Regions from separate parts of the Paenibacillus sp. J31R34 genome, predicted to be linked through region 1. Evidence: riboswitches for the same ligand, from Rfam matches in the RefSeq annotation. Region 1 holds a riboswitch; each other region holds the start of a gene.

What was found. Region 1 has a riboswitch for cyclic di-GMP ahead of AC50YG_RS27475 (glycoside hydrolase family 26 protein). Riboswitches for the same ligand answer to the same signal wherever they lie in the genome.
Region 2: another riboswitch for cyclic di-GMP. It lies ahead of AC50YG_RS10015 (methyl-accepting chemotaxis protein); the one in region 1 lies ahead of AC50YG_RS27475 (glycoside hydrolase family 26 protein).
Region 3: another riboswitch for cyclic di-GMP. It lies ahead of AC50YG_RS25460 (transglutaminase-like domain-containing protein); the one in region 1 lies ahead of AC50YG_RS27475 (glycoside hydrolase family 26 protein).

What each region holds. Positions count from the first base shown of each region.
Region 1 is NZ_JBXENU010000013.1:33,948-44,196, forward strand. It holds gene AC50YG_RS27470 (glycosyltransferase) at 1-1,163, opposite strand, end outside; gene AC50YG_RS27475 (glycoside hydrolase family 26 protein) at 1,583-2,530, opposite strand; cyclic di-GMP riboswitch class I at 2,616-2,703, opposite strand; cyclic di-GMP riboswitch class I at 2,784-2,871, opposite strand; gene AC50YG_RS27480 (mannosyltransferase family protein) at 2,960-4,219, opposite strand; gene AC50YG_RS27485 (glycosyltransferase family 2 protein) at 4,223-5,239, opposite strand; gene argS (arginine--tRNA ligase) at 5,555-7,234, opposite strand; gene AC50YG_RS27495 (YwiB family protein) at 7,237-7,683, opposite strand; gene AC50YG_RS27500 (DNA-deoxyinosine glycosylase) at 7,765-8,283, opposite strand; gene AC50YG_RS27505 (hypothetical protein) at 8,443-8,715, shown strand; gene AC50YG_RS27510 (cation:dicarboxylate symporter family transporter) at 8,806-10,131, opposite strand.
Region 2 is NZ_JBXENU010000003.1:146,053-156,301, forward strand. It holds gene AC50YG_RS09995 (phytoene desaturase family protein) at 1-117, shown strand, start outside; tRNA gene AC50YG_RS10000 (tRNA-Pro) at 330-403, opposite strand; tRNA gene AC50YG_RS10005 (tRNA-Thr) at 412-487, opposite strand; gene AC50YG_RS10010 (YrzA family protein) at 602-811, opposite strand; cyclic di-GMP riboswitch class I at 976-1,059, shown strand; gene AC50YG_RS10015 (methyl-accepting chemotaxis protein) at 1,152-2,921, shown strand; gene AC50YG_RS10020 (GntR family transcriptional regulator) at 3,100-3,474, shown strand; gene AC50YG_RS10025 (ABC transporter ATP-binding protein) at 3,494-4,192, shown strand; gene AC50YG_RS10030 (hypothetical protein) at 4,189-4,932, shown strand; gene AC50YG_RS10035 (sn-glycerol-1-phosphate dehydrogenase) at 5,036-6,205, shown strand; gene AC50YG_RS10040 (DUF6713 family protein) at 7,488-7,856, opposite strand; gene AC50YG_RS10045 (ATP-binding protein) at 8,146-9,555, shown strand; gene AC50YG_RS10050 (response regulator transcription factor) at 9,616-10,249, shown strand, end outside.
Region 3 is NZ_JBXENU010000010.1:252,714-262,962, forward strand. It holds gene AC50YG_RS25420 (SPFH domain-containing protein) at 1-505, shown strand, start outside; gene AC50YG_RS25425 (hypothetical protein) at 630-1,079, shown strand; gene AC50YG_RS25430 (hypothetical protein) at 1,242-1,664, shown strand; gene AC50YG_RS25435 (hypothetical protein) at 1,804-2,109, shown strand; gene AC50YG_RS25440 (hypothetical protein) at 2,151-2,678, shown strand; gene AC50YG_RS25445 (DJ-1/PfpI/YhbO family deglycase/protease) at 2,774-3,295, shown strand; gene AC50YG_RS25450 (response regulator) at 3,537-4,700, shown strand; gene AC50YG_RS25455 (hypothetical protein) at 4,790-5,320, shown strand; cyclic di-GMP riboswitch class I at 5,680-5,765, shown strand; gene AC50YG_RS25460 (transglutaminase-like domain-containing protein) at 5,779-6,591, shown strand; gene AC50YG_RS25465 (SdrD B-like domain-containing protein) at 6,850-10,249, shown strand, end outside.

The DNA of each region.
Region 1 (10,249 bases):
AATAGCGTTGGCGTCATGGCCGTCTCGTAAACGTTGTTCCAAAACACATTGAGCTTCTTATTCGTTAAGTAAGGCACTACAGTAATCGAGAACAAGAAATAAGGCAGCCAGAAGATAAGCAGCTGTTGCAAGCTTGTTTCAAGAATAGCCACGCCAAAGGTCAAGAAGAGCATAGGTGACAGTATGTACATAAAGCGTGTAACGCCAAAGTACCAGTACAGCAGGTTGGAGAAATAAAGCAGCCGCTGCATCAACGATAAGCCCTTTGCCTCAAGCGGATTGGACATCCTCGTCGTTTGTATCGTGCCCCTAGCCCAGCGGGCCCGCTGTTTAATTTGATCGGATATGGACTCAGACGTTAGGCCTAGTGCCAGCACCTCATTCAAGCAATAAGAATCAAACCCATTGGATTGAAGCTTCATCCCCGTAGCCAAATCCTCCGTAATCGTGCCAATAACGAAACCGCCAATATGATCAATAGCGCTGCGCCGAAAAATACAGTTGCTGCCCACATAAATAACAGCATTAAAACGGTCTCTTCCCGACTGAACAAGCCGCATAAACATATCCTGCTCGTTCGGAATATTACGCCCTTGGTAGTAGTTGTATTGGAAAATATCTTCATTGTAAAAAACTTGGGGCGTTTGTACGTAAGCAAGCTTTTCATTTTCTGCAAAAAAACCTACCGTTCGCTGTAAAAAATCCGGTTTTGGCATCATATCTGCATCCAAAGTGAGGAGCAAATCGCCCTTCATTTTCGTCAGCGCATGATTCAAATTGCCCGCTTTAGCATGCTCGTTTCCGGGACGATCGAGATAATGAACGCCTAAGCCTTCGGCTACTTCTCTCATTTCCGCTCGTTTTCCGTCATCACATACCCAAATATTTAATAAATGCTCCGGATAATTCAAATTTTTACAGGCAAGGATGGTTTTTCTAACCAAGGATGGCGGTTCATTGTAGGTAGCGATTGTAACATCCACAGAATAAAGGTTGTCAGGTAATGGCGCAGGCTTTCTTTCAGTGGGTTTTAGCAGAAGAATGTGGAATAAAACGGATTGAAAAATAGAAATAATTTCAAAAAATAATAACAAAGATCCAAAAATTAATGACCAGCCAGATGGGAGTGTTTGTACAAGTCTCCATACTAGATACACGATCATGATAGCAATGGATACCGTTGTTAATATGTACCTAGCTTTTGTTTTCAAATAACCCCAATCCTTTGCGCTCTATTTATTCGCCATAATTCCATTCCTTTTCTGACTAATCTACAACATGGATTGACTATACTGTCTATTCTCGCTGTCGATATTTGTTAAATTGGCCGGAAATATGATATTTTTGGCGGCTAAGGCTCAAATTCAAAGTTATCTTATCACAATCCTTGCCCCTTTAAAAGTTAATTTTTATTCTTAACATCTTAATCTTCTATGCAAATGTGTAGAAAAAAAGCGAAAAAACTCTAATTTTACGCGGTTTACGCGAAATTAGAGTTTTTTCAGAATACCTATTTGGTACTATATCAACTAGTGATTTAAAGAAGAGGTTAGACCTAGGCCTTTACTACCGCCCAAATCTATTAAAGTGTTTTTTGCAGCGTTTGGTAAGCGCTCAGGCTATCAGCCGACGAATCGATATGCCAGTCCAGTTCTTTGTTTTCATTGAACCAGATCAAACCTTTGATTTGGCTGTACGCTGGCGATTGCACTTGGTTCATAGCGTCAATAACCCATTCTTTTTTGCTGCCGCCGCTTTCGGTTGTGCCTGTTTCAGCGATGATGATTGGCTTGCTCGACATGCTTGTCAGCGCTTGGTAAGAAGCATAGAATACATCGTTAAACGTTCTCCACGAGCTCCACGATTCTTTCGTTCCAAAATTGTAGCCATCGATCGAAAGCATGTCCACATAGGCATCGCCCGGGTACATAGCTGTAAACGAAGCGTTTTTGCCAACATTTTCAGCGTTTACGTTGTACATGAATTTGATGTTTGTTGCGCCTTGCTCCTTGAAAATGGTAACGACACGTTGGAATGCCGCTTTGTAGGTTTCGTTCGTGTTCACTGTGCTGTCGCCAACGCCCCAGCCGTACCAGTTGCCGTTGCCTTCGTGGAAAAGGCGCAGCCAGATTTCAGGGTTTTTATTAGCCGCTTGCCAGTTCATCAATTGTTTAGCTGTTTGTTTCAGGTAAGCGTCTACTACGCCTCTATTGATATCAGCAGTCGAATATTCTTTGTAATTTTTATTTTTAAATTCAAGGGTAAGTAGGTTAATCGAACCATTACTATTTACATAGTCCATAAAACCCTTCCACTCATTGATCCCTTGATTCGAATTGACAAAAGTATGTACAACATCTTGGTGTCCACCGATCAGTTGCTCGTAGGCAGCAATGTTGTTCAAGCTTTGGTTCGGCCAAGTGCCAATCCATGCTCCATTGTAAAAGTTCGTTTGTGCGCTAACAGGGAGTGCCCAGAGTAATGTCGAAGCGAGCATAAGGAGTGTAAGTGCGAATTTTGTCTTTTTCATTGTAAGTTCCTCCCCCGAGCGAATGATGGTACGTGGTCCGAAGAACACGCCACACCTTCATCAGGCAAAGGAGGCTATGTTGGGCTTCGGCAGCTGGCGAGCATATTCCGTTAGGAATGAAGCCCCTGTAGCTTTGCGCACATCAGGTTTCCCTGAGTTTGCCTTTTCGTGTTTGAAGCAATAAAAAAAGATAGTCCCTGCTCCCGAAAGAACAAAGTCTACCTTGATTAATAAAGGAAGAAGCGATGTTGAATTCGGCAGCTGGCGAGCATATTCCGCTAGGAATGAAGCCCCTTTAGCTTTGCGCACATCAGGTTTCCCTGAGTTTGCCTTTTCGTTAAACATAATAGGTATAAAGTATGAGCCAATGTAATATGGTGTTATTGTACACCTTGATCGCAAATTTCGTCAAATTATTTTTCCATAAATTTATACAACGAAAAAATATCCATTAAAGTAGCAGATCGCGTACACAATATGAAGCAGGAAAAACATCATGAAATAAAACATTTGCAGCGGCTTATTATTTTTCAGCACATCCGCAAAATAAATATAGAAGGGGAACGCGACCATGACATAGCGTGGAATGCTTTGCAAAAATTCGGCGCTGGCGAACGGAATGAGCATAAGCAGCAGACCATATGCAAAAAACAGCCATTCATGTGCATTACGGCGAATATCTTTCCAGCGCATAATAAGAAAGGCAACAAAAATGACGAGGACGGCATTGGCAATGATAAAGGCAAGCAGACCATTTTCCCAGCCGCCATTTCCTGAGAAATATGGTTTTTGGATAAAATGAATGTAGTTTGAAAATGGAGCAACCGTCTTGCGATACCAGTTGATGCTTTGCTCGGTAATCGGAGCCAGCAAATCGCCCGTGAGCCATTTCATATACAATAGATAACTGGCCAGCGGCAGTGCTGAAATAACAGCATAACCTAAATATTTCGCGTCCTTCCACTTGAAACGGTACAGCCTGTGTTCAATCAACAGCGTCCCCACAACGAAAAACAAGTTGACGAAGCCCAAATTGCGCGTCACAGCGGACAAGCCCCCGAACAGAAACGCGAGAAAATATCGCTTTTGCATCGCATAATATACGGTTATAAGCGACAGCATGAGGAACAGGCTCTCCGTATAAGGCACGGCATAGAAGATGGCGGTCGGAAAAATAAGCAGCAGCAGCACCGCAACTTGGGCGTGCTCCTGTTTCAGCCCTCTTTTCAAACAAATGCCATAAAAATATAATAGCGATACGAGCAAAAACAAATTCGATAAAACCGATCCCACGACCGTCGAATCATATTTAGAAATAGACTCCACCAGGAAGACTAACAAAGGGTATAAAGGGAAAAACACCCAATTTGCACTAGGATGCGGTTCATTGATGTTATACGTATCGTAGCCATTTTCGGCAATACCCAAATACCATACGCTGTCAAATTTCCTTAAATCCTCAAAGCTCGGCTTCTTCAGCTGTGAAATATCCGTCTGGATCGAGAGCTGGCTCGATGTGAAATCATGCCCCTGTACGACCGTATAGTCTGGCGGCACTTGATAGTTCGGAAACAGATTCATGCCGAGAAAGCCTGCAAAATAAAGCAATATTCTCGTGATGACAAACAAGGAAAGCAGGAAGATCAAAACTTGTGTGTTCGATTTTGCTTTAAGCAGCAGCGATTCCATTCGTCACCTCGTCTCTTGTAATTGCTGCGTTTTCGTTTTCGGCTCCGCCAATACAACGTTATGCAGCTCTGTTTCAACGAAGTATTTCGGCCTTTTCTTCGTTTCAATGTAAATTTTGCCGATATATTCGCCAATTAGTCCAATGCATAGCAGCTGAATGCCGCCAATGAACCAAATCGAAAGAATCATCGAGCTCCAGCCGGATACCGTGTTACCCTGCAAATGCCGTACGAATACATAAAGGGCGAACAAAAGGCTCATCACCGACATGAAAAAGCCGACAACCGATACTGCGCGGATAGGAGAAACGCTGAAGGAGGTAATGCCTTCCCATGCGAAGATGAGCATTTTTTTCAGCGGATATTTCGATTCGCCAGCAGTTCGCTCCAGACGATCATAATACACGCTGTCGGATTTGAAGCCGATGGTGGGAATGATGCCGCGCAGGAACAGATTGACCTCCTGGTACTCCTCCAGCTTATCAACGACCTTCCTGCTCATCATCCGGTAATCCGCATGATTGTAAACGACGTTGACACCAAGCTTAATCATTAATTTGTAGAAAAATTGCGCGCTGAACTTTTTGAACATCGTATCGGTCGTCCGCTTGTTGCGTACGCCGTACACGACCTCGTAGCCCTGCTTGTACTTCTCAATAAACTCGTCGATCACCGTAATATCGTCCTGCAAATCGGCATCGATGGAAATTATGCAATCCGCATATTCCTTCGCCGTCAACAAGCCCGCCAGCAGTGCCCGCTGATGCCCAACGTTACGAGAAAGCTTCAGCCCGCTCACAAAACGGTTGCTCCGGTGGAAGGAATCAATAAGCGACCACGTTTTATCGCGGCTGCCATCATCTACAAGCAGCATTTTGCTCTGCTCGGACACCTTTCTTTCCTTCACCAGCCGTTCCAGCAGCAGGGACATTTGTCTTACCGTTTCCGGCAGCGCTTCTTCCTCGTTATAGCAGGGCATGACAATCGATACAATAGGCAAATCGGACTCATCGCCTCTCATGACTTTTCCCTCGCTCTCTATGATGTTGTCCATTTTCGACAATTAGTATAATAGCATACCTTGGTTAAAGCAAGGTGAAACGGCTGTCGCCATCCTCTGGCGGCACAGCGCGTTTCAGTCCGAGAAATGTAGAGAATGGATGGATAATCATATCCTTTCCTATATTTCAAGGTGAAACGGCTGTTGCCATCCTCTGGCGGCACAGCGCGTTTAAACCGTATTATGCTCCATTTCTTTGAAAAAAAAGCCCTTGCGGCACGAGTAGCTGTCTGCTACCGCTGCCGCAAAGACTGATCTTTGTCTGCATGGGTAATATTACATTTGTTGTGGAGCCGAAACACCTACGAGGCGAAGCGCATTTGCAATGACGGTGCGAATAGCACCAAGCAGCGCAAGGCGTGCTTGAGTCTGCGCCGCGTCTTCGGTAATAACGCGTTCTGCTCTGTAATAGCTGTGGAACTGGGAGGCCAGTTCATATACATAGCGAACGATGCGGTGCGGCGCATACTGCTCCGCTGCTTCCGCCACTTCCTGCGGCAGCTCTCCGAGCTTGCGCAGCAGGTCATATTCGGCTTCCGACGTCAGCTTGCTGAGGTCGATCTGCTCAAGCGGCAGCAGCGCAAGGCTTTGCTCCTGTGCCTGACGGAAAATGCTGCAAATCCGCGCATGCGCATATTGCACATAAAACACCGGATTCTCGTTGGATGTCGAAATCGCGAGATCCATATCAAAATCCAGATGCGAGTCCATGCTGCGCATTGTGAAGAAATAACGAATGGCGTCTACGCCTACCTCATCCATCAAATCCTGCATCGTTACCGCTTTGCCGGTACGCTTGGACATTTTCACCTTTTCGCCGTCCTGGAACAGGCTGACCATCTGGGCAATCAATACGACCAGCTTGCCTGAATCGTTGCCAAGCGCCTCCATCGCCGCTTTAACGCGCGGAATGTAGCCGTGGTGGTCTGCACCCCAGATATTGATCATCCGGTCGTAGCCGCGGCTGTACTTGTCCATATGGTATGCGATGTCGGGCGTCAAATAGGTGTAGGAGCCGTCATTTTTGACGAGCACGCGATTTTTATCGTCGCCGAAAGGCATCGTATCGAGCCAGGTTGCGCCTTCTTCCTCGTATACATGACCCTTTTCCTTGAGCACTTCCAGCGCCTGCTCAACCTTGCCGTTCTTGTAAAGCGACGTTTCGCTGTACCAAATATCGAAGCCGACGCGGAAGCGATTAAGATCATGCTTGATCTTGTCCAGCTCGCGCTCCAGGCCGAAGCTGCGGAAAAACTCCAGACGGCCCTCCGTGCTGAGGCTCAGCAGACGATCGCCTTCCTGCTCAGCAAGCAGCCCTCCGAAACCAATAATATCCGCGCCGTGGTAGCCGTCCTCCGGCATCTCCGCTTCCTTGCCCAGCGCCTGCTGGTAGCGCGCTTCAATCGACTTTGCCAGGTTGTTCACCTGATTGCCGGCGTCGTTAATATAATATTCGCGGGTCACTTCATAGCCCGCATATTCAAGCACGTTGCACAGCGCATCGCCAACCGCCGCACCGCGTGCATGTCCAAGATGAAGGCTGCCCGTTGGGTTCGCGCTGACGAACTCCATCTCTACGCGCTTGCCTGCGCCGATTTGCGTACGCCCATAGTTGTCCCCGCCTGAGACAACCTCGCCAACAACACTGTACAAATAGCTTTTGTCCATACGGAAGTTAATGAAGCCTGGTCCCGCAATTTCAGCCGATTGGATCGATGCTTTCGCATAGTCGAGATTCGCGATAATCGTTTCGGCGATCATCCGCGGATTTTTCTTCGCCAGCTTAGTCAGCTGCATCGCTGCGTTGGTCGCCAAATCGCCATGCTCTTTATCCTTAGGCACCTCCAGCACGAATGCCGGAAGCTCCTCCCGTGCTGCGAGCCCGCCCGCTACTGCCGCATCGGCAATAGCCGCTTTTACCTGCTCATACAATCGTTCTAATACATTTCCACTCATCGTTACTGTTCCCCCTGAATATGCAGCCGAATATGAAATCGGCCAGATAAATGCTCGTCGATCCACAAATCATACTTCCATTCTATTGTAAAAGGAGGCTCCGCCAGCTCTCCCGCAGCAGCGCCCTCCGCCTGAAGCGCGAGCTGCCCCGTCTCCGTCTCCATTTGAAAAGACGTAAATGGGGACCGATAGCGTCCAGCCCGCTTGCCGCCAATAGCGAAAAGCTGCTCCGAATCTACCGCTCCCCGGCGCGTAATAAGCAGCTCGCCTTGGCGATAGCGAATAAGCGACCTGATTGGCTCCGAATTCGCTTCGCCTTCGACCGTTTCCTCATAGCGGATATAAAGCGAGCGGTCCTTGCGAAACAGCTCTCCGCGGTGCTCACCCACCTGAACAGCGCCATCCTGCCTGCTTTCCAGCTTAATGCTGACGTTCATTCTTTCTGACATGCTCGTGCTCCTGTATTTTCAGTCTTAACGTATGCTTCTACTATATACACGTATCCCTGCAATTTCAACGCTTAAGGGCGATTACTGTTTTTCCAAAAAAGGAATAATGCCGCGCCACGCTTCGATCCGGTCCTCAAGGTTTCGCATTTTCTGCGTCGGAATCGGGCTCGTTGACGGCATCTTGAGCAGCGCGAGCGAGTCAAACGCCGGATGCTCGCGAAAATATTTTCGAAACGTATCGTACGCCTTCGTTCCATTAAATGCAAAGCAGCGCAGCCCCGGATATTGCGCCAGCAGCGCTGGCAGATCATTGGGCTTCTCATCTTTAATGTTCACATCAAGGCTGCCCTCGCGCTCGCAGGATTCAATGACGTCGAACACCGCCAGCCGATGCTCCTGCAAAAAAGCGAGCCGCTTCGGATAATCCTCTTCCGGTGCTCCAGCGTCAAACAACCCATACACCATTCCCCAAAAATAGTTCCGCGGATGACCGTAGAACTGGCGATGCTCCAGCGATTTCACGCTCGGCGCCGTCCCCAGCACCAGCACGCGGGCCCGCTCATCAATGACGGGTGGAAAAGAATAAACACGCTCTGTCATCGCTCTGTCACCCCCTGCCAGCTTTTTTTCTATTATGGCATTTTTGAAGGGAAATATCTCGCGCGCAAATAAAGACACGCTAAAAAGAAGTACTACACAAAGTTAGTACTTCTTCAATCCGCATTATTTTTCTAAAATAAAAGATAAGGAGCTGATCAAATGAGCAAAGCACGCAGCACACTTACCTTATTAGCCGCATGTATGGCACTTTTAACCGTCTATTTTTTAATAACAAAACAACAGCTGTTCGGCTCGCAGTGGCTTATTGGGTTTGCAAGCAGCCTAGCAGGCTCGATCATAAGCTTATTCGGCCCATTCCAAGCTAGGAAACAATCCAGTTGGTGCGCAGCTATCGCAATGGTCAACTTCCTTCTGCTCAGCTGGTATATTTTTATATTTTCACCGCTCGCTGTGCTTTTTTTCGGACCCTGAGCTGGGGCAAGCATAGCTTCTCCGCTTCCCCCTCCAATTACCACCAGACCTCACTTATCCATGCATAAACAGCCCCGGAGCCTCAATCGTTTATTTGCTGACAACCGGTGCTTTCTTAACCATACCCGGAGCCTCAGCCACCACCTTGCGCTGCATGGCCTGCTGCGCAAGGCCCTTATCGAGCAGCCCCTCCCAGCGAGCAATTACAAACGTCGCGACCGAATAGCCAATAATGTTGACCGTCGTCCGGAAGTTGCCCATAATGCGGTCAGGCGCCAGCATGAGCGCAACCGCAGCCATCGATATAGAGCCTGTGCTTGCCGCAGTAGCGGATAAGGCTACAAATGCCGAGCCCGGAATGCCCGCCATCCCTTTCGAGGTAAGCAATAGCACGCCAAGCAGCACCAGCTGCTCCTTCAAACCGAGATCTACGCCTGTCGCCTGCGCCAAAAACACTACAGCAAGCGAAAGATAGATGGAGGCGCCATCCAAATTAAACGAATAGCCTGTCGGCACAACTAGTCCCACTACAGCGCGGTCACAGCCCGCTTTTTCAAATTTGTTCATGAGCTGCGGCATAACCGCCTCCGTCGAGCCTGTGGCAAAGGCAAATACGATTTCCTCCCGCACCAGCATGATCAGCTTCCATAGGCTAATGCCCACGAACACTCGCATGACAACAGCCAGCAGGAGCAGGAACAGCACACACGCGACCGTCATGGCAAGGAAAAGCTTGCCGAATGCCATCAGCGTCTGAACGCCATATTGGCTGACCATAAAGGCCATCGCGCCAAATGTAGCTAGCGCAGTAAGCTTCATAATATAGCCCATAATTTGAAAGATAACTTTGCTTACATGGTCTAGAAAATCGACTAGAACCTCAGACGTACGGCCGCCGATATGTACAATGGCAAAACCAACGAAGCAGGAAACCAGCAATACCTGCAGCATAGTATTCGTTGAAAATGCCGCTACAGCACTCTCTGGGATAATGTTGAGGAAAAACTCCGAGCCGCTAGGCAAATGGCCGTTTTTCGTCGCCTGCTCAACACCGTCAGTCGATAGCGTTGCCGGATCAATGTTCATGCCAGCGCCGGGATTCATTAGATTCGCAATGACCATCCCGATAATGAGTGCAAGCGTCGTGATAACTTCAAAATAAAGCAGCGTCTTCCCGCCGATCCGCCCTACCGTCTTAATGTTGCCCACCTTAGCAATGCCCAGCACAACAACAACGAAAACGAGCGGCGCAATGACCATTTTAATAAGGCGGATAAAGCCGTCCCCGACAGGCTTCAGGGCTACGCCGAACGTAGGCCACAAGTATCCAACCGCAATACCTGCCACAATTGACAGCATAATTTGAAAAAATAGTCCTTTGTAAAATGGCTGACGCGATTTTTTAGTTTGTTCCATCCTTTAATCCCCCTATTATGTTATGTTTCATAACTTATCAAGTATCATTTACTAACATCATTATAAGGGGAATGCAGATTTTTTACATTGTCTATAGTAACCAAAAAGAATGCCTCGT
Region 2 (10,249 bases), on a different contig from region 1:
GCGGATTTGCGTGGACTATGGTTTGCAGGTGGAACGACCCATCCCGGCGGAGGAACGCCGATGGTTGCCATGTCAGGGCTGCTCACCGCAGAGGCGATGATTCGGCAGCATTCTTGAGAGAAACTAATGGTGCAAAAGAAAAGCCGCACTTGGCTGGGTGCAGTAATGCATCCAGCCAAGCGCGGCTTATTTTTAAAAATATAGGAAAGGATAGGATTGTTCCATCCATTCTCTATATTTCTCGGAATGAAACGCAAACTAAAAAGGGTCAAATAAAATAAAAAACCCTTCTAGGATTAGAGGGCCTGCTTGAAACAACTTATTAAATATCGGGACGACACGATTTGAACATGCGACCCCCTGGTCCCAAACCAGGTGCTCTACCAAGCTGAGCTACGTCCCGAGAAAAAATGGTGCCGTCGAGAGGACTTGAACCCCCAACCTACTGATTACAAGTCAGTTGCTCTACCAGTTGAGCTACAACGGCGTGGTTATGAATCGGACACAAGATGTATTATGCCACAGAACTTTAGGAGGATGCAATACCTTTTTTTAATTTTTCGAAAAAAAATTCGGGCAGCAGTCAAATGCCCGAATCGGCCTATTTTTTAACTTTAAAATGAACGACTGCGCTGTACAGCATTTTCCCGCGATCGGGATGAAAGACCGCATGATGGCTAATGGCGTGAACTTGTAAAAGTAGTGCCTTATTCGCTTCAATTTGCTGGTCAATATGCTTCTCCAGCGTTCGTAAGTCAAAAGCCTCAAAAAATTCGATTTTATCCTCAATTAAATCTAATCGGAAATCCATCATTAACCCCCTCAAATCTCTTGCATGCCTAGCTTTCGTTAATAGTATAACGTTGTTCAGAACTAGTTTCAAAGTATCATGTCAGCTAATCACGCTTTTTGTAATTTACAAAAGGGTTTCCCTAAATTATACTTTAAAAGTGTCGAAATAAATAGAAAATTACATACTGAAAAAGGCAAACTTATTGAAAAATAAGGGCGCAAAGTTATGGGCCTAAGGTATTAAGCTATGGCTGCCAAACTACCGGTACAGGACTATAGGCTGATTCAGCTATTCAACTCGTAACGGTGGTTGAATAGCTTTTGTTTTTTTTCAGTGTATTAGGAGAGATGGAGAGAAAATGGCGATTAACCGATTGAAAGAGGCAAAATGGTTAAAATGGACATCAAGAATTTCTGATTTCTTGAAGAGACAAAAGGTTACAACGAAGCTACTGTTCATCACTTCATTAATTACATTGTTTAATGTGGTGGCTGGTGGTTGGATTTTTATGCAAAATGCTTCGGTTAGAAGTGCAGTGAACGCTTCAAATGAGCTTCAGGAGGCCAAAAAAGAATATCAAGGTGTATCGGATTCAATGCTGCGCACGCTGCTTTCAATGATTGATGCGGTAGAAAACGGCAGCACCGGCGATGATGGCATCAATTTGGCGCTTAAGACGATGCCCGAGCGGGTAGAACATCTGAAGGTTACACTAGAGTCGCTGGATGCGAAATATCCTCACGGAGATAATGGCAACGCCTATTCGAACCAAGGCAATGTGTTTGGGCTTGCTCTGGAGCAGCTTAATAAAGAAAACGGCAATCACAGCCTGCTCTCGATTGAAGACCGTTCCGCCAAGGTCAAACAGCTTGTCAGTACATATACGATTGTTCTCAGCTTTGCGAATGAAACGGTAGAAAAATGGCTTGAAGTGGATTCGGTTGCAACACAAGATGCATTGAACAGAAGTCTTGCGGCTGCCAATACGATTATTATAATCAATATTGTGCTGCTTGCCGTTTTGCCGTTCATCATGTCCTATTCGTTAAGCCGAAATGTGAAAAAAGGCATCGTTGGCTTAATGAATCGAATTGCCTCCTATCAAAATAACGATTTTACCTATGATGGGAAGCTGGATCGCCAAGATGAATTTGGTCAAATTGACCGTTCGCTGGAGCAAATGGGAAGTGCGCTTCGCGACACGCTTCGTTCGACTATGGATGTAAGTACGGTTGTTCTGCAAGCCTCGCGCAATATGGGAGATATGATTGTTCGCAATCAGAATGCTTCCGAGCAGGTGAAAGAAGAGATTGGCAATGGCAAAACGATTTTGATGACCCAGTATGATGATGCTACTTCGATCTCGGCCGTAACGGAGCAAATATCGGCAAGCTCGCAGCAAATTGCAGCTTCAACCGAATATATTAACCGCGATATGAAAGAAATGAGAGAGTCGTCGCGCACAGGCTCCACCGATATGAAGGGCGTCGTGCAAATGGTCAATCAGACGGTGCAGCAATTTTCCCGAGTAACGGAATCCTTTGACCGGATTAATGAGCGCTACAATAATGTAACGAAGTTTTTGGGCGGCATTCAGGATTTGAACACTCAGACGAATTTATTGTCGCTGAATGCTTCGATTGAATCGGCGCGTGCAGGCGAGCATGGCAGAGGGTTTGCTGTAGTAGCAGAGGAGATTCGCAAGCTGTCGAGCCAGACGGATATCATTTCCAAAGATATTACGAAGGAGCTTAAGCTTATTCAGAACGATTTTGCCGACAGCAGCCAGAGCTTGAGCAGCTTCTCAGAAGTGATTGAAACGACGAAGCAGGCATCGGTGACCGCGAGCGAAATGTTTAACGGCCTGGAAAATCAAAGCAGCGTCTTGTCCGAGCAAATGGGCGAAATCTCCGTCGGTATTGATGAAATTACAAAGGGTATTACCGATATTGTTGGTTCTGTAGACAAGCTGCTGCAAACCTCCTCCGAGGTGAATGGCAAAATGGAGCAGATGAGCGGAATGTCCGAGGATCAATTTGAGGTATCGATTCAGCTTCAAGAGCTGGCTGAGAAACTACAGGGCTCTTCCACTAATTTGCGCGAAAAAGCGGCTGTATTCAAGGTGTAAGCTCGCTTTTAATGGATTAGTAAATGGAACAATAAAAAGGAATAGTAAAGAGTAAATAGCTGCTTTCAGCGCCCGTGGGCGATTGGAGGCAGCCTTTTTTTTATCCAGCCCTTTACAACAACAGAATACTAGTGTACTATTTAGATATAACACTAACACATTAACACGGAGGTGACTTATGCCGATTGAATTTGACAACAACCAGCCAATCTACATCCAAATCATGAACTACATTAAACAGCAAATTATTAGCGGGAAACTTAATCCCGGCGATAAAATCGATTCGGTGCGCGAGCTTGCAGTGGAGCTGCAAATCAATCCGAATACGATACAGCGTACTTTTCAGGAACTGGAGCGTGAAGGCATCGTCGAAACAAGGCGCGGACTTGGAAGATATGTAACGAGCGAGGAGGCGGCGATTGTGAGTATTAAAAAAGAGATGGCGGCTGATTTGCTCGGACGTTTCATTCAGGGGATGCGCGATTTGGGCTTTAAGCAGGAGGACATTGTAGCGATTGTATCGGAAGCAGTTAGCAAGGAAGAGCAGAAATAGGCGGGGGGAGAATATACGAATGAAGAAGATTGTTGAACTGCAAGCCGTAACAAAAAACTACGGATCGAGAAAAGCGCTGCATAATATTAATTTAAACCTGGAAGCTGGCAAAATTATTGGTCTGCTTGGCAGCAATGGCAGCGGCAAGAGTACACTCATGAAGCTGGCGGCAGGACTCATTCAGCCAACCTCAGGAAGCGTTCGAATTTGCGGAGAGCCGATTGGCATCGGGACAAAGGCGGTTACGTCCTTTATGCCGGATCAGCCGGTAACCGAGTCGTGGATGCGGGTGAAGGATGCCCTTCGTTTTTTCAGTGATTTTTATAAGGATTTCGATCAGGAGAAAGCAGGGAGCATGCTCGACTTTTTGAAGCTGGATCGCAATGATCGCATTAGCTCTTTATCCAAAGGAATGAATGAGCGGCTGCAGCTCACGCTGGCGCTGTCGCGTCAGGCTAAGCTTTATTTACTCGATGAGCCGATAGGCGGCGTTGATCCCGTCGCGCGGGGCAAAATTTTGGACGCCATCGTTAAATTTTATAATGAAGACAGCTGTGTGCTCATCTCGACGCATTTAATTACAGATATCGAACGGGTTTTCGATGAAGTCATTTTTATTCAGAACGGTGAAGTTTCACTGCGTCAGGATGTAGAGAGCATACGCTCCAAGCATGGTAAAAGTGTAGATGAACTATTCAGGGAGGTATTTTCAGAATGATAAACTTATTGAAATATGACTGGAAACGCAATGCGAATTTAATTATGGGCTCGGCGGCGGCGCTTATTATTTTGCAGGGAGCACTTTCCTTTTTTACTGCTACTCGTAATTGGCAGCCTGCAATGTCGCTTACATTAATGTTCATGGGCTATTTATTCGTTGCCCTTATGTTGATCATATTTTCCTCAAAGACGTACTCCCACAACCTTAAATCGTACGGTCGCCGCTTATTGCCGCTGGCCACGTGGAAAACAATCGCTTCGCCTCTTCTGCTGCAATTCATATTATCGGCTGCGCTGAGCGGACTGGTGCTGCTTCATATCTGGCTGTTTAAATGGCTCTCTCCAAGCACCTCACTGGATTTATTGAATCCGCCTAATTTCGAGACGGGCGTCCTGTTTTTTATTTTGATATTTTGGATGGTTCTATTTTTGATGCTGATGGTCTACTTTTCGATTACAGTGGGGCATCTCTTTAATAAAAAGCTTTTTCCATGGGTAGCAATAGCGGTCTTCGTCCTGCTGCAATTTTTCATGGGCTATGCGGAGAAATGGTTGTTTAACGATGATTTATTCGGCACGATGGCCTCAGAGCTTACCTCTTCAAGCTTGACAATTTTAAAGTCCCCAACAGGCGAAATTTCGATTGGCAACTGGGGCGTTATGTCGTTTGAAATCGTGATCGGTGCTATCCTTGTGAGCATCATGCTGTACTTGCTCAGCAAAAAGCTGGATGCGTAGAGGAAGGCGCAGCGAAGGCCTGCAAGCCAAAGGTTGACAAACCTGCCATTAGCGCGTGACAATAATCGTATACAACTTCGAAGATAGAAGGGACAACGAACTCATGACGCTAATGGAAAAATTCAAGCTGGCTGCCGCAGGCTATGATGCCGCTACCGTTCAGTCTATTGTAATTGAACCGCTGCTTATTGAACGTGGAGCTACTGGGCAGGTTGCACCTTATTTGCAAAAGAAGGGCTATCGCAACGTTTTAATCGTGTCCGACAGCATCACGTACGAGATAACTGGAAAACAACTGGAAGCGAAAATTGCCGCTAGTGATATTTCCGTTAAGGCAACGCTGATCAAGCCTGACAAACAGGGAGATGTCATTGCGGACGAAGTATCCATTGTGCAACTGCTGCTTGATATTCAGCATTATGCTGCGGAAGTAGTCATTGCGGCTGGTTCCGGAACACTTCATGATATTACGCGTTATGCGGCCTATACGGCGGGCATTCCGTTTGTATCAGTCCCGACCGCTCCGTCCGTTGACGGCTTTAATTCCAAGGGAGCTCCGATTATTATTCGTGGTGAAAAGATTACGATCGCCGCGATTGGCCCGGACGCGATTTTTGCCGATCTCGATGTGCTTACGCAGGCTCCTGTTGCGATGGTTGCCGCAGGCTTTGGCGATATGCTCGGCAAATATACGTCCTTATTCGATTGGTCCTACGGCTCGCTAGCGGGCGACGAAGCTTATTCGGATATCGTGGCGACGATTACGCGTGACGCTTTAATGCAGTGTGTGGAAAATGTAGAGCTGATTGCATCACGCAGCGAAGAGGGCATTCGCGTGCTGATCAGCGCCTTGATCGAATCGGGCCTTGCGATGCTGCTGTTCGGGCAGTCCCATTCGGCCTCGGGCGCGGAGCATCATTTGTCCCACTACTGGGAAATGGAATATATTCGCCTCGGCAACCGTCAACTGCTGCATGGAGCGAAGGTTGGCGTCGCATGTGCAGAAATTTCTGGGCTGTATCACCGCTTGGCGGCTGAGCAGGTGCCAGCGATTAGCGGGACGGAGCATGCGGAGCGCATCAACCAGCTGATCGCGGAAATTCCGGATGAGGAGACGATACGCGGCTGGCTTAGTCTGGTTGGTGGTCCATCCACAACGGCTGAACTAGGTGTGAGCGATGAGTTGCTTGCCCGCAGCTTGAGTCAGGCGCATCTGGTGCGGCCAAATCGTTATACGCTGCTGAGAGCGTATAACGAAGAGGCGGGAAAATAATATTTTATAGATAGCGAATAGAGTGGCGTCGTGGTGCGAATGTGAAGCTCCCATAAAAACCATAGGGGATTCGCGCCTCGAAATTTGTCGAATCATACATAAAATGAGTGAATTCTTTAAAAGTCAAGAAATTTTTGCGAATGTGCTAGCATTATTTTGTTGTGATTTAGATAAATGAATGCCATAATGGCACTTATTTATCTATTTTTCGCTGTCGCACTCTGTGTGAGTGCGTGGATTGAAACGATATAGGATACATGCTATCGCTCCGTTAGTGTGGTCGCACTCTGTGTGAGTGCGTGGATTGAAACGTCATACATCAGGCGTGGGCATATCTTGCCTGACCGTCGCACTCTGTGTGAGTGCGTGGATTGAAACACCTCATGCACGCCTATAGCAGGCATATCATGATTTGTCGCACTCTATGTAAGTGCGTGGATTGAAACTGCAGCTCCTGTTGGTATCTGGATGCAATCTGCATGTCGCACTCTATATGAGTGGGTGAAATTTCACGTAATTAAGCTACTAATCCAAAAAAGTTAGGGGAAACTTGTTAAATCTGTTAATAGCCATTTATCTAAAAGCATAAGAAGCTTTGTTGTATAAGGCTTCTTTTTGCTAAGTAACAATATTAATAAACATATTTTGATTCTCAAATAGTTGATGCTTTCTTTTTCAAGCTAATATTTAACTGAGGGATTACATTTGGGCGATATGCCATATCTGTTTCGAATGATGTGCCTTTATTGTCTTGGTGGAGCGAATACATGGTTGCTATATCAGGGTGTGTATGCATACGATAATAGGGATATCGGCAACTTGGCGGACACAGAATCCGCTAATGCACTGCCAATTGCCCTTTTGAAGGGATGAATAAGGCAATAGCGGATCTCCTGTCCGCGTACAGGCTGAAAACAAATAAAAAGCTAAAATAGCGGAACCTCAGTCCTTCTAAAAAGGAAACGGTTCCCAACTGACCATTTATTCACATTATTACCTCCTCCAGTCCACGAACTGGAATAATTAGTTTAGAAGGTACGTGCCTCAAACAAACGTCCGATGCAATGGGGAGCAGAGCAACTTAGGTTTGTATAAGGATTCGTGGTCCAAATGAGCGTTCAATTTCATGACTATTAGTTATGAAATAAACAAAAATAAGACCGCCAAAAGTCACAGGCGGTCACGCATTTTTCTAACCATTCGTACTGTCTCCCCTAAGCGCAACAATTCTCAACCTCGTTGAACCCTACATAGCTAAACATATCCGAACATATCCAGGCACTCACTTCATAACCATCAGCAACAAATGAATCGCCGCAATTATCCCCATTGGATAAATAAAGGCTCGCGAGAACGTATTTTTGAAGCCATTGCGGGGATGCTTTTCAAAAAAGAGATGCAAAATAGCATGGATGATAAAAAATATATCCAGCACCCAAAACGTAACCATCTGATAATCGCTGAAAAGCAGAGCGAGTATGATCGTGTACATCGGAAGATGAATGAAGGTGAATACCTTATAAGCTTTCGCATCCTCCATATCCTTAAGGAAGATAAACAATCGCCATTCCGAATGGCGGATCGCATCCATTTCGTGCAGCAGAAATAAAGATAGATTGAACAAAAATAGCACAAGCAAAAAATCGGGCATAAGTGGCCTCCTACAATTTTATAACAGCACGGTAGTTTATGTATTTCATTTATATACTCGAAAAAATATATAAGCCGCCTTCTCTATACGTATAAATGACGACAAAGTAACAAAATAACCATTTTGAGGTATGTACAATAAATGTCTGAACTCCTAATCTCATGAATAGGCAGGCAGTACTATGCCAATCGCCGCACATATTTTCTCAGAGGCTTGACGCTTTCCGCGCTCCGCTATATGGTTAGAGCAGAGCATTAAAGAGAGCATATAGAGAGAAGAGGGCTGCGGCGTGTTATTTGTCCTAATTGCCTTATGGGGAATTGCTTTGATTTTGATGCTGTCCGACCCACGTTCGGTTGTGAGCAGGCGGCTTAGCGGGGTACCTTTTACGGGCGGAGCCGGGGCGATGTCTGTCGTGCTGGATGAGCGAATTATTCCTTATGTAAGTCGACATTATATGAATGAAACGGCTGACCAACTGTTGTACATGCTGCAAGCATTTTGCTCGCTGCTGTCCTACTACGGCTTGCCGTACACCTTCCTGCTGTTTGCCTTAGCGTATCGTCCAATTGACCGGTTGCAGCCTTATGAGCGTGTATTGCCGCTGCTGCTGTTTATTCCGATTGCGGCCTGTCTGCTGTTTACTCCGGGCTACACGGAAACGTATCCGATTACATTTACAGTTGTTGTCTGGTGGGCTGTGCCTTATGTAGCGGTCGGAGCGGTGAATATTTTATTAAAAAATCCGGGCTATTTGGCCCAAGCAAGACGCCACTGGATCGTATGCACGTCGGTGCTGACTCCGGTGCTGTTTAGCGCAACGATGAATTATGTACTGCCAAGCCTCGGCTTCCTGCGGATGTGGGTGTACAATACCTGGTTTGTCGGCATAGGGGCGCTGGTTTTTGTTATAGGTCTGTTTACCTACGGATTTCTGGGGGTACGTGTATTTATCGACCGTCGCCGTCTGGATTCGACACTGCGAGCGGTTACATCAGGTACGGCTATTCTCAATCATGCGATTAAAAATGACGTCGGCAAAATGCGGCTCTTCGGCGAGAAGATGCGCGCTTACGCGGCATCCACGAACCAGGAGGAGCTGCTTGCCGATGCGGAGACGATGCTGCGGACAACGCGGCACATCCAGGAAATGATTGGCCGTGTCCATCATGGCACCGAGGATTTGGCGCTGAAGCCTACGCAGGAAGAGCTTGGGGAACTGCTGCTCATGACGCTTGAGCCGTATAAGCTGCTTGCCGAAGGGGTTCATTTTACTAGTAGCCTGCCTGATGGCTGGAGCTGTATGATTGACCGCGCGCAGGTTACCGAAGCTCTCGGCAACTTGATTTCGAACGCCATTGAAGCCATGGATGGCAAAGGCGCGCTGAGCCTTATAATGAAAGAAACGAAACGCGATATCATGATAGAGGTGCGCGATACGGGGCCGGGTATGGATCGTACGCAGACGGCCAAAGCGTTCGAGCCCTTTTATACGACCAAACGCGGGGGCAGTACGAATTTCGGCCTTGGCCTGCCATATGCGTATCATGTGATGCGCAAGCATGGCGGATCTTTGCATATTCAGAGCAGGCTTGGAGCAGGGACGCTCGTATCGATGATATTCAAGAAAAAGGCGATTCAGGTGCGGCACGTATCGGGGGCCGATTCTGCATCCGAGCACAAAGAGTCAGAGAGATAAAGAGTCAGAGAGATAAATAGAAATAGACAGAGATAAGGCTGAGAGAAGGGGAACATGCCGATGGATAACATACAAGTATGGATTGTGGAGGACGACAAAGATTGGCTGCGCGGGCTGAAAGCTTTTCTGGCGGCCCAGCCGAACATTGAAGTCGTATTCACCTCGGATAATCCGCAGGAGGTACGGGAAGCACTTGCTGGAGAGCGGAAGGCGCCAGATGTCGTACTCATGGATATTATGCTCGGTGATGAGCCTGCCGGCATTGAGCTGGCGGAGGCGACGGCGATGTCGACGGGGGCAAGGGTCATTATGCTGACGTCGATGGAGGAGAAGGAGCTGATTTTGCAAGCTTTTCAGGTGGGGGCGATCGATTACCAGATCAAATCCGACTTTGAATCGCTGCCTGCGGCAATAGCGGCGGCGGCAAAGCGCCAGTCTCCGATCAGTGCGGCGGCGGCGGAGCAGATGCGCGAGGAATTCCGCAGGCTGAAGCAGCTGGAGCGGGATTTTGAAGTGAAGAAGGTGCGCGATCTGATTACGCCTGCGGAGCTGCAATTGCTGGAGCTGGTCGATCAAGGCTATTCGCAATCGCAAATGGCAGATAAGCTGTTCGTTTCCATTCGAACGGTCAAAAACCATATTAACCATATACTCAAGAAGCTGCAGCTTGGTGGCTCGAAAGAGGCTGCGCAGC
Region 3 (10,249 bases), on a different contig from region 1:
AATTGGCGGCATATTCGGCAGCCAATTTGGGCAGCTCGGAGAGCAGCTGTATGGAGCTGCAGGCGCAGCTCAGGTTTGTCCAAGCTGTCAGAGCCGCAATGATGCGCAGGCGAAATTTTGCAACAGCTGCGGCAAAGGACTTGTGGGCAGTTCGGCTGGCGGTCAGCCGGGAGCGCCGAGACCCATTCATAATTGCGATAAATGCGGCATGCCGCATCGGGAAAATTCCAAGTTTTGCGCCAATTGCGGCGATGCGTATAATCCTTGTCCAAGCTGCGGCGCGGATTGTTCGGACGATGCTGTCAATTGCAGCGCTTGCGGCGAGACGCTGCCGCGTCCGTGTAGAGGCTGCGGGGAGCAGGTGGCAGCCAGCGCCAAGTTTTGTCCGCATTGCGGCACCAATAACAGCAGCGGCAGCCAGCAATGTCCGGGATGCCGTCATGAAGTGCAGGCAGGGCAGAAGTTCTGCCCAGAATGCGGGCATGGACTTGCTGGCAGAGTTTAGCTCATAAGCAGCTCGTGTGCAGTCCATGGGAGAAGCAAATATTGGGCTGCGGCAGCTATCAAAAGCAGCGAATGATGGAGCATAAGCCGTAATCGTGCTGCTGCTGGGAAAGAGGGAAAGCTTCATGAGTTTGACGTTTCGCATAATTGGCGTGGGATTTTTGCTATTTGGAACTAATTTGTTATTTGAATTCGATGGTAGGACAAGCACGCTCTTATTTTCACAGAAAGTCGGGTTATATATACTTACAGCCATTCTTCCTGCTTTGTTCTTCTTTATGTTGGCCTATTTTACTGCCAAAGGGGAGAAGAAGCGTGATGACGCATGGGTTGCAGACATTCGGGCGAGCCATGCTACCATACAACAGAACACTTTAGAGGCTAAAAAAATGGCCGATGAAATGAGGCATGCAAGGCTGCAGAGAGAGCAAGCAAGGGGAGGCAGTTCTCTAGCGGGCAGCTCGGGGCAAGGGAGAAAGTCTGTTGCTTGCCCAAGCTGCGGCAACCATACAATGCTATGGCCTAAACAAACGATCCTCTGCGAATACTGTCATGCAAGTATTGAATACCGCTAGGTGTAAAGGCTCCTTTGCCATGCGGAGCGAAAGACGGGGTGAATGTAAATGGCAGCTGGTTTTTGGCACAAGGCATTTGGTATATGTTGGTCTGTTTTAAGTTTTATCTTATATCCGTTTACATTGTCCCCAAGATATGGGTTAGATGGACTCATAGCTACTTTGATAATCTTCTCTTTATTTCCTGGCATTTCCCTTTATTGCATTGGGGAGAGGAAAAACAGGCGTTTTAAATGGAAGCAAAAATATTTAGATGAACAGGAGCCGTATCTTGTCCAGTTTCGACTGGAGCTCCAGAAGCTGGAGCATGAACAGGAGCTTGCAAGAGAAGAGCGCGAACGAGCCGAGGAGGCGGAAGAAGAGGCTAGGCTAGAGGCTGAGAAGGAAGCGACGCTAGCGGCTATTCGCGCAGAAGCGGAGGCAGCGGCAAGGCGTGAAGGGGAGAGCCGTATATCACCGCCCCCACCTCCACCACCCCTCATGCCCAAAAATATCAGCTGTGCGGGCTGTGGGGCGAGAAAGGTGCTGCAGCCTATGCAAAGCGCGGAATGTGACTATTGCGGCACGATGCTAGTGTACAGTTAACGTGAGACGCACCTGCACGGTAGGAGCGAAGTAAATTAGAGCAGCAAGCGTTCAGCCTATGTAGAGGTTAACGGATGCTGCTCTTTTTATTAGGTAGCAGGGTGTCATCTTTGTAACGAAAGGAAGAGGGGGAAGCGAGATGGGTGGAGTACTTAAAATCATTGCAATCGGATGCCTTGTGAATGGCATGCTGTTCACACCGCACTATTGGGGAGGAGAGAAGTCCTTCGCGGAGCAGGCTTTATTTTTCGGTAAATATTTCGGGATAACAGCGGTGGTCATATTTATATTAGGAGCAATGATGGGGAAGGTAGATAGATTAAAACAAGAAGAATACCTGGAGTGGGCCGAGGAGGAAATATCCAGCATGGAGCAGCGTTTGCTTGAGGTGAATAACGAACTAAATGAGCTGAAGAGAGCAAGACTTGGGAGCGAACATCATTAAAATAGAAGAAAATGGATGAAGCTACAGAGGCGGGATGAGTTATGCTAGAGAGAAGCGAGAAAATCGGTGTGTATATAATTGGATCGGTATGGCCAATTATTGGAGTTATCTTTTATATAATTGTATTACCGGATTCATATCAGGAAAAATTACTGCTGAATATACTTCTTTATTCCGTGATTTTTATTTTCCCAGCGTGGATTTTAGTTCACCTTGTTTTACAGTTTGCAGAACGTGAACCAGTCCAGAAGCCGATTAGGGAAGCAATAGAATCCCTGCGACTTGAATTGCAGAGCGCGGAGCAAAAGCTAGAGCTTGAGAGAAGTATGGCCGAGAATGAAGAGCAAGAGCGGAGAGCTGCGTGGGAGGCCGAGGAGCAAGCGGCAGCCGCTGCTTTTTTAGCGGAGCGGATAGCGATTCGTAATGCCAGGCAAAGCCCTCCGCCCCCGCCAATACAGCCGCCCGTGCCTAAAACAATCAGCTGCCTTGGCTGTGGTGCGAATAAGGTTCTTCTTCCACAGCAAAGCGAGGAATGCGACTATTGTGGAAGGATGATCATGTATCGTTAATCGCATCTGAGCGTCAGTATTTGTTTGCGAATCCTTTTTTTAGGGTAAAGTAATCTAGAGCCCAAACAAGAAGGAGCGTGTAAATGATGACGCAAATGAAGAAGGTGGCTTTTCTGCTGGCCGATGGCTTTGAAGATTCCGAAATGCAAAATCCGTATGATGAAATGGTGAAAAATGGCCATGAGGCGGTTATTATAAGCTTGCGAAGCAATGAGGAATTGAAGGGCAAGCAAGGCACAATTGCCTATAAGTCGCATTTAGCGATTAAAGAGGCAAAGGCAAGCGACTATGCGGCGATTATTATCCCTGGCGGGGCATCCCCCTCCCACTTGAAGGAGGATGTGGCCGTGCATGCTTTCGTCAAAGACGCTGATGAAAAAGGCATAACCATTGCCGCCATCTGTCACGGCCCGCAAGTTTTGGCGGAGGCTGGTTTGCTGCAGGGACGGACACTGACAGCTTATCCGGAGCTGGAGCAGGAAGTGCTGGCAGCAGGGGGACATTTTCGTAATGAGGAAGTCGTGGTAGATCGCAATTTGATTACTTCCCGTACACCGGAGGACGAGCCTGCTTTTATTCAGGCAACGATTGAACAGCTGGGCGTCAACGCCTGGTAGACTCTCTAGCAGAACAGCTGGATTGTCCATTCTATCCCTAATCGCAGATCGTAAGAGCAGCAAGCGTTTAGCCTACTTGAGGTTTAGCAGATGCTGCTCTTTTTACTATGCAAATTTCCCTGAATTTGTAACGACTATTCAAGCCAAATGATTGCGGCAACTATTTAACTGGATTATAATTGTTGTCAGCATGGCAGAGTTTGTGAACGAGTGGTTATTTCGTATATTAAAGGAGTAAAGCATGAAGGTTATCCTTGTAGATGATGAATGCCTCGCTTTGGATTACTTGGAGCGACAACTCGTGAAATTAAATAACGTAGAGGTTTTGGGGAAATATGAGGATCCGATGACCGGGAAAGAGCGGATTTTGCGCGATCTGCCGGATGTCGTATTTTTGGATATTAATTTGCCTGAAGTGAGTGGCATTGCGCTTGCTGAACAGCTGCTTGAGGTTAGGCCGGAGCTGAATATCGTATTTGTAACCGCTTATGATGAATATGCAGTGAAAGCATTTGAGCTGAATGCACTGGATTATGTCGTCAAACCGATTCATCCTGAGCGCTTATTGAAAACGATGGAACGGATTCAGAAGCGTTTGGACTCGTCTGCGAAGGATAAAGAGCAGGCTCTACAGCCAGTGAAAAATGCGAATGAGGAGCAGCATCTGGTTTTGCAGCTATTGGGGCAGTTCAGTGTGGAGTTTTCCGGGAAAAAGGATGCAGCCATAAGGTGGCGCACAACGAAGGCGCAGGAGTTGTTTCTGTATTTGCTCCAGCATCGCGAACAGCTTGTAAGAAAATCGATATTAATCGATTTGCTATGGCCCGATAATGGGACGGAAAAAATATATGCCCAGCTGTATACGACGGTGTACCACATTAGGAAAACGCTAGATCAGTTTGGAAAGTGTTTTCACATTGCCAATACAACAGAAGGATACATATTGACGCTGAATCAGGTTGTGCTCGATGTAGAGGAATGGGAGCGGGGCATTGCCGCCGCACCGCCGCTAGCGGCTGCAACGCTTGCGGAATACGAAGAGGCTATGAATCTTTATAGAGGCGATTATTTAAAGGATTATGATTATTGGTGGGCGGAGAGCGAGCGCCAGCGGCTGAAACGGTTATGGCTGAATACTTCCTATCGATTGGAAGAATGGCATGTCGAGCATGGTCAGCTGGATAAAGCGATTGCCGGATATATTCGGATTATCGAGGAGCATGCGCAAGCGGAAGAGGCTTATTTTGCCTTAATGCAGCTGTATGCGTCCAAAGGAAATCATCTTATGGTTAATCAGCAGTACAATGTTTTAACCGCCGCGCTGATAGAAGAATTGAACGAGCAGCCAAGCGCGTACATTACAGAATGGTATAAAGAGTGGAAAAGCAGCGTTAGCGCGTTGTAGGGGCTATTTTGTAAATTTTCCGAGATTAAACAGGGATTTTGTCGAGAAATTGTAGAGTTGCCTTATTTATAATGGAGGAGCAGGTGAAAATGAAGACGGACAAGCTTTACGGGCTTCATTTTCAAAAAATAGCATGTTCAAAGGAATGGTTGAAGAAGATGATGATAACCGAGAAACGGCAAATAAACGTCATTCGCCATTTTCGCTATCCTGAGCTGGCTTGCTGTATAAGCGAGGGAGCCCAGCACCTACGACAGCTGAATTTAAATCAAATGACCGATTACACGATCGTTCGAGGCTTTTATACCCATCATCGAGGTCATTTTATTGGGATTACAGCTACTTCTGAGGGGCCTTTGTTTTTCTATGACAAGCAATATTTTCAGCTTTCGGAAGGGAAATTTATGATTGCTCTGGAGCATGACGACAAGCGAAACACGTTCTCTTTTTGGTGGGATGGGGTAGAAATATGTCGCCTGAACTATCAGCGGCAGCTTTATCAGTACAATGAGGGAATCGTGGATGACGGTATTCGTGATTTTTTTGCTTGGCTTTATTTGTCGACAGGACCGAGAAAGTTTTGGAGATTTCAAAAATTTTACACGGTCAAAAGCAGCTAAACGCTGGTTCGGGTATCAGAATTTTATCAGCCGAAAAAGGATTGATAAAACGCATGATGGAGCTGAAGTGGGATGGGCGCTGAACATTTGAAAGAGTTTCAAAGCTTGAAGCATGAGGATGAAATGCGGTATATGCTCCTGCTAAGGGATGTAAAGGGCATGCTTAAAGAGCGGAAAGAAGAGCCTTTTATGAAACGGTTAAAGCGGAGATGGATGAAGAGAGGCCAGAAAATACAAGCCTCAGCCTGGAAATAAAAAAGGTTTAACGTATTGTTTGTTGCAAATAATGGGTATATACTAGAGATAATCATAGTTTAATATAAGGTAGTTCTTCTACCTAACATCACTTACAAAACTTTACACGATAACGGCAAACCTGTCGAAAGGCAGGGACGCAAAGCTAAAGGGCCTTCTCTATTATTTAGATGGCAGCCTAGCCACCGAAGGGAGTTTTTTTTATGCGCAAAAGTTTAACGGTTATGATTTTGCTTGCATTGATACTGTCCGTGTTCCCGCAAGCAACTGCTCAAGTGGCAGCAGCTGGGACAAGCTGGCTCGATGAATCCAATGTGGATAAAGGAAGCATCGGTATTCGTTATGAGGTTAAGTCGGGCGTAGATACAAGGCTGGTTGTAGCCAAAGACGGCAAAAATTATACGTATGCGCTCCGGGCAAACCAGACAGAAGAGTGGTTCGCGCTTCAACTGGGCAATGGAGACTATACGATTACATTATTGGAGAACGTCAGTGGAACCAATAAATATAGAGCAGTTCAAACAGGCAAAGTTACCTTGAATTTGAGTGACAGCAGCCTTGTCTATTTAAACTCCATTCAAAATATTGACTGGAGCAGCAACAGCAAAGCGGTCAAGAAAGCATTGGAGCTGACTAAGGGTAAAAAGACGGATACCGAGAAGGTAACGGCAATTTACAAATATATTGTGGCGAATATTTCTTATGATCATCAGCTTGCAGCTAAGGTGACCAACGATTATTTGCCTCAAATCGATCGTACGTTTAGTTCACAGAAAGACATTTGCTACGGTTATGCTGCATTAATGGCGGGCATGCTTCGCAGCTTGGACATTCCGGCCAAGATGGTGACGGGCAAAGCGTCCGATGTATCGAACTATCATGCTTGGAATGAAGTATATTTGGACGGCAAATGGATCACGATCGATACGACGCTTGATGCTGGCATGAAGAACAGCAAGAAAGCGGGCAAAATGATTAAAGACAGCTCGCGCTATATAGCTGCTAAAGTTTATTAAACGGATTTAAACACATATAAATCAATAGGTACGTACAGAAGCTTCGTCTATCCTTCAAGGGATGGACGGAGCTTTTTTTGTTGTTATTTAGGCTGTCGAATGAAGGGGATGCTTGTAAAGTTTTTGTACAGTTGGGCTAGATATAATTTTCTTATTTGAATGTAAGGAGGGAGAGGATGGAGAAAGACTTGGCTTTCGTGAGGTAATCACAACAATAGAACAACTAGACAAGATAGAGAAAAAGAGAGGATTGATAAGATGCCCGCAAGTAGACAGAGAGCGATCAGGCAAAAGATTTCCTGGATTATGCTGCTCGTTTTGCTGCTGCAAGCCGCATTCCAGCCATTCGCAGCTCCAATACAGGCAGCAGGTCCGATTACAGGACTAACTTTTACAAAGACAGCCAGTGTGAACACCGTTAATGTAGGCGATACCTTCAAGTATACCATCTTGTATCAGGCGGATGGCGCGACTCATGTTGGTAAGAACGTAACGATTGTTGATACTGTACCGGCACAATTTGAAATTGTGGATGGCTGGGAGGATGGAGGCTGGGATACGAAAAACGGCCAAACCCTTACGGTTAATGCACATCCACTGCCTTCCGGTACTTCGGTAAAGCTGGAAATTCCAGTGAAAGCGAAGCCGACTGGCTCAAGTTCGGTTGTTCCTACGACGAATACGGCGACGATTACACTCGTTGATTCAGCGGAAAGTACAACAGCATCGGCGAATGTAACGATTAACGCGGACCCAAATCCAGTAGCTACACCAACGCCTACAGCAACACCGACGGCGACACCAACTGCCTCAACCTATGACAAATGGTGGGCTTACAAAAGCCAAGACACTGGATTTGGCGGCGGAGTTCCGATTATTGGCGGAGCGGTTGAGTATACGGTAGGCATTAAAGGCGAAGCGGGCAATACGAATCCTGGCAGCTTGAAATATGCGACGTTAGTCGATACGCTGCCGCCAGATGCCGTATATGTGAGCTCAACAGAAAGTGGCGTCTATGATTCAACGGCTCGTACGATCACTTGGTCGAACATTGAGCTGGCTTCCGGACAATCTTTTGAAGCAAAAGTATCGGTCACATTCCCTGACGATTTAGGGTATGGTCATCCGACCGGAACACCGCTTGAGCGCAAAAACAACGTTGAAATTTTGAGCGGCTATACACTCGAGGGTGACGGGGCAGTTACTGATCCTGACGCTGATGTGACAACTAAATTCGGAGAGCCGGTATCTGGCGTTTCCGGTTTAACCAAGTCACGCGTTTACCAGTATCGCTGGCATGGCCAAACCCAGAAGTTCAACATCGGCGGCATCAGCAATACAGGGACAAATGTAAATACGTCTTTGTCGAACCTGGTACTGACTGATGTGCTGCCTGTGGAAATGGATTACAGCAGCATTAAAATGCCAAATGTTTTTACATCCCAGCTTCGTTATAAAACAAGCGATGGCGTGACTGAAACTTGGCATGCGTATAGCGGCAGTCTTGCGCCTAACGGCACAATTACAGTGAGCACGACAGCTGGTACAAACCGCATTGTGCTGAATGCTGGCGAATATTTGACTGCTTTGGAGTGGTCGTTCAGCACGTTGGCTCCAGGCGGTACAATTGGCGGCATTGAAATTACAGGAACGGTTAGAGACTTCGCTAACGGTACGAATGCTCCTGTCGTTCACGGCGATCAAGTAACGAATCAAGTGTCTCTGGATTATCAGGCACTGAATGTTACTGTTCCAGGTCAATGGGATAATAAGCCTCAAAAAACGGCTCAAGCAGATTTCAATATCAACAATGAGAAGCCATGGCTTGTTGCAAATAAAGCGATTGGAGCGGGAAATTTCCGTCCACTCAGTACGGTGCCGTTCACTTTAACGGTTCGCAATGATATTAAAGCAACGGGACCTTATGTTAATCCAGTTGTCTATGATTTATTGCCAACAAGCTTTGATTATTACCTCAATCCTAAAATAGCCGATCCTGTTGCGGCGCTGGCAGCCTCGTTTACGTTTACGGGCACGCCTGCTGGAGCAAGTGCTCCACAGCTAGAGCTTGTTGATAAAAACTGGAACGGTACTGGACGGACTCTTGTCAAATGGTCATGGTCCGACGGCACCTCTTTTGCTCCAGGCACAAGCTTTGAAATCAGCTATAAAGGCGAGGTTCGTGCGGGTACGCCTCAAGGTACAACCTACACGAACGATATGTATATTACAACAAGCGATCCTAATACAGAGTTCTGGCATACAGGGGACTCCGCACAGGATAAGCCGCAAAATCTGCCAGCATGGCAAACACGCAACAATACGATTAAAGATACAGTCATTGGCTTTGATCCAACAGCGGGAACGGATGAATTTTTTGTTCATGCCTCTGCGAATGTAACGGTACGCAAAGCGTCGCTCGTACAGTCGACAAAATGGAATCAAGGCGATCTGGAGCCAATTTTCCGGGCATCAGATGATGCTACGTATGACGGAATACCGGCTCTTCCCGTACAGCCATTCGATTATGATGGCGATATTGAATACACTGAGTATCCGCGTTACAGCGTAACGTATGAAGGCGGAACAGCAGATTATCGTTTGGCGGTACGCAATAGCGGGAATACGAGACTTGGCGTCATTGATGTGCTGGATATTTTGCCGCATGTAGGCGATAATGCGCTGCGCGTCAACAGTGGTTCGCCTTATGAAGCAAGGGGCACGCAGTGGCAGCCTAACCTGGCGGAAGTACTTTCTTCCGGCAATAAAACCTTTACATCTTCCGCGGCAGCGGGAAGCAGAACGGTGAACTACACGCTGTCCACCTATTACAGCAAGTCGGTTAATCAGGAGCAGGTTGTCAATTTCACGAATGTGAATGACAGCAAGCAAGGCTGGATCGAACAAGGCAATTATCAGAAGGATGATTTGACAGACATCAAGTCGCTATACTTCCAGCTGTCGAACATTGTAGGCAGTGATGGATCAGCTGGACTTGCGCCAGGCGACTATATCGTATTGGATTGGAAAATGGATGCCCCTGTGGGAGCACCGACCAATGAAGTAGCTTGGAACTCTTTTGCCATTCAAGCAACTGAAATCGGTGCAGGCAATGATGAAGGCAGCAAAATGCTTCCAACAGCGCCTAACAAGGTCGGCTTCCTGATTCATCCGAACAACGAGCATGTACCGCTTGGCGAAATTGGAAATTTTGTCTGGTTCGACAGCAACCGCGATGGCACGCAGGATGAAGAATATCCGGGCGATAGCGGTCAAGGTGCAGGTATTAACGGTATTACCGTAAATCTGTACAAAGCGGGTGAAACGACGCCGTTCAAGTCAAGCAAGACGGGCTATCATTACAACGGAAGTCCAGGTTATTATTTGTTCCAGGGACTTGAGGCAGGCAATTATTTCGTAGAGTTTGTGCTGCCGGATCGCTACATGCCAACGACTGCAAATGTGAATGGAGCAGATCCGAGCCATACGAATGACAATGACTCCAATCTGGTAACGAAAGGCGCTACTGTAGACGGTTATACGCCATATCGTACGGATACGATCAGCTTAGGTACAGCTGGTAAAATTCCGACAATCGATTTGGGCCTAATCGAAACAGCATCACCTACGGGCGACTCATACCCTTCCATCACATTCG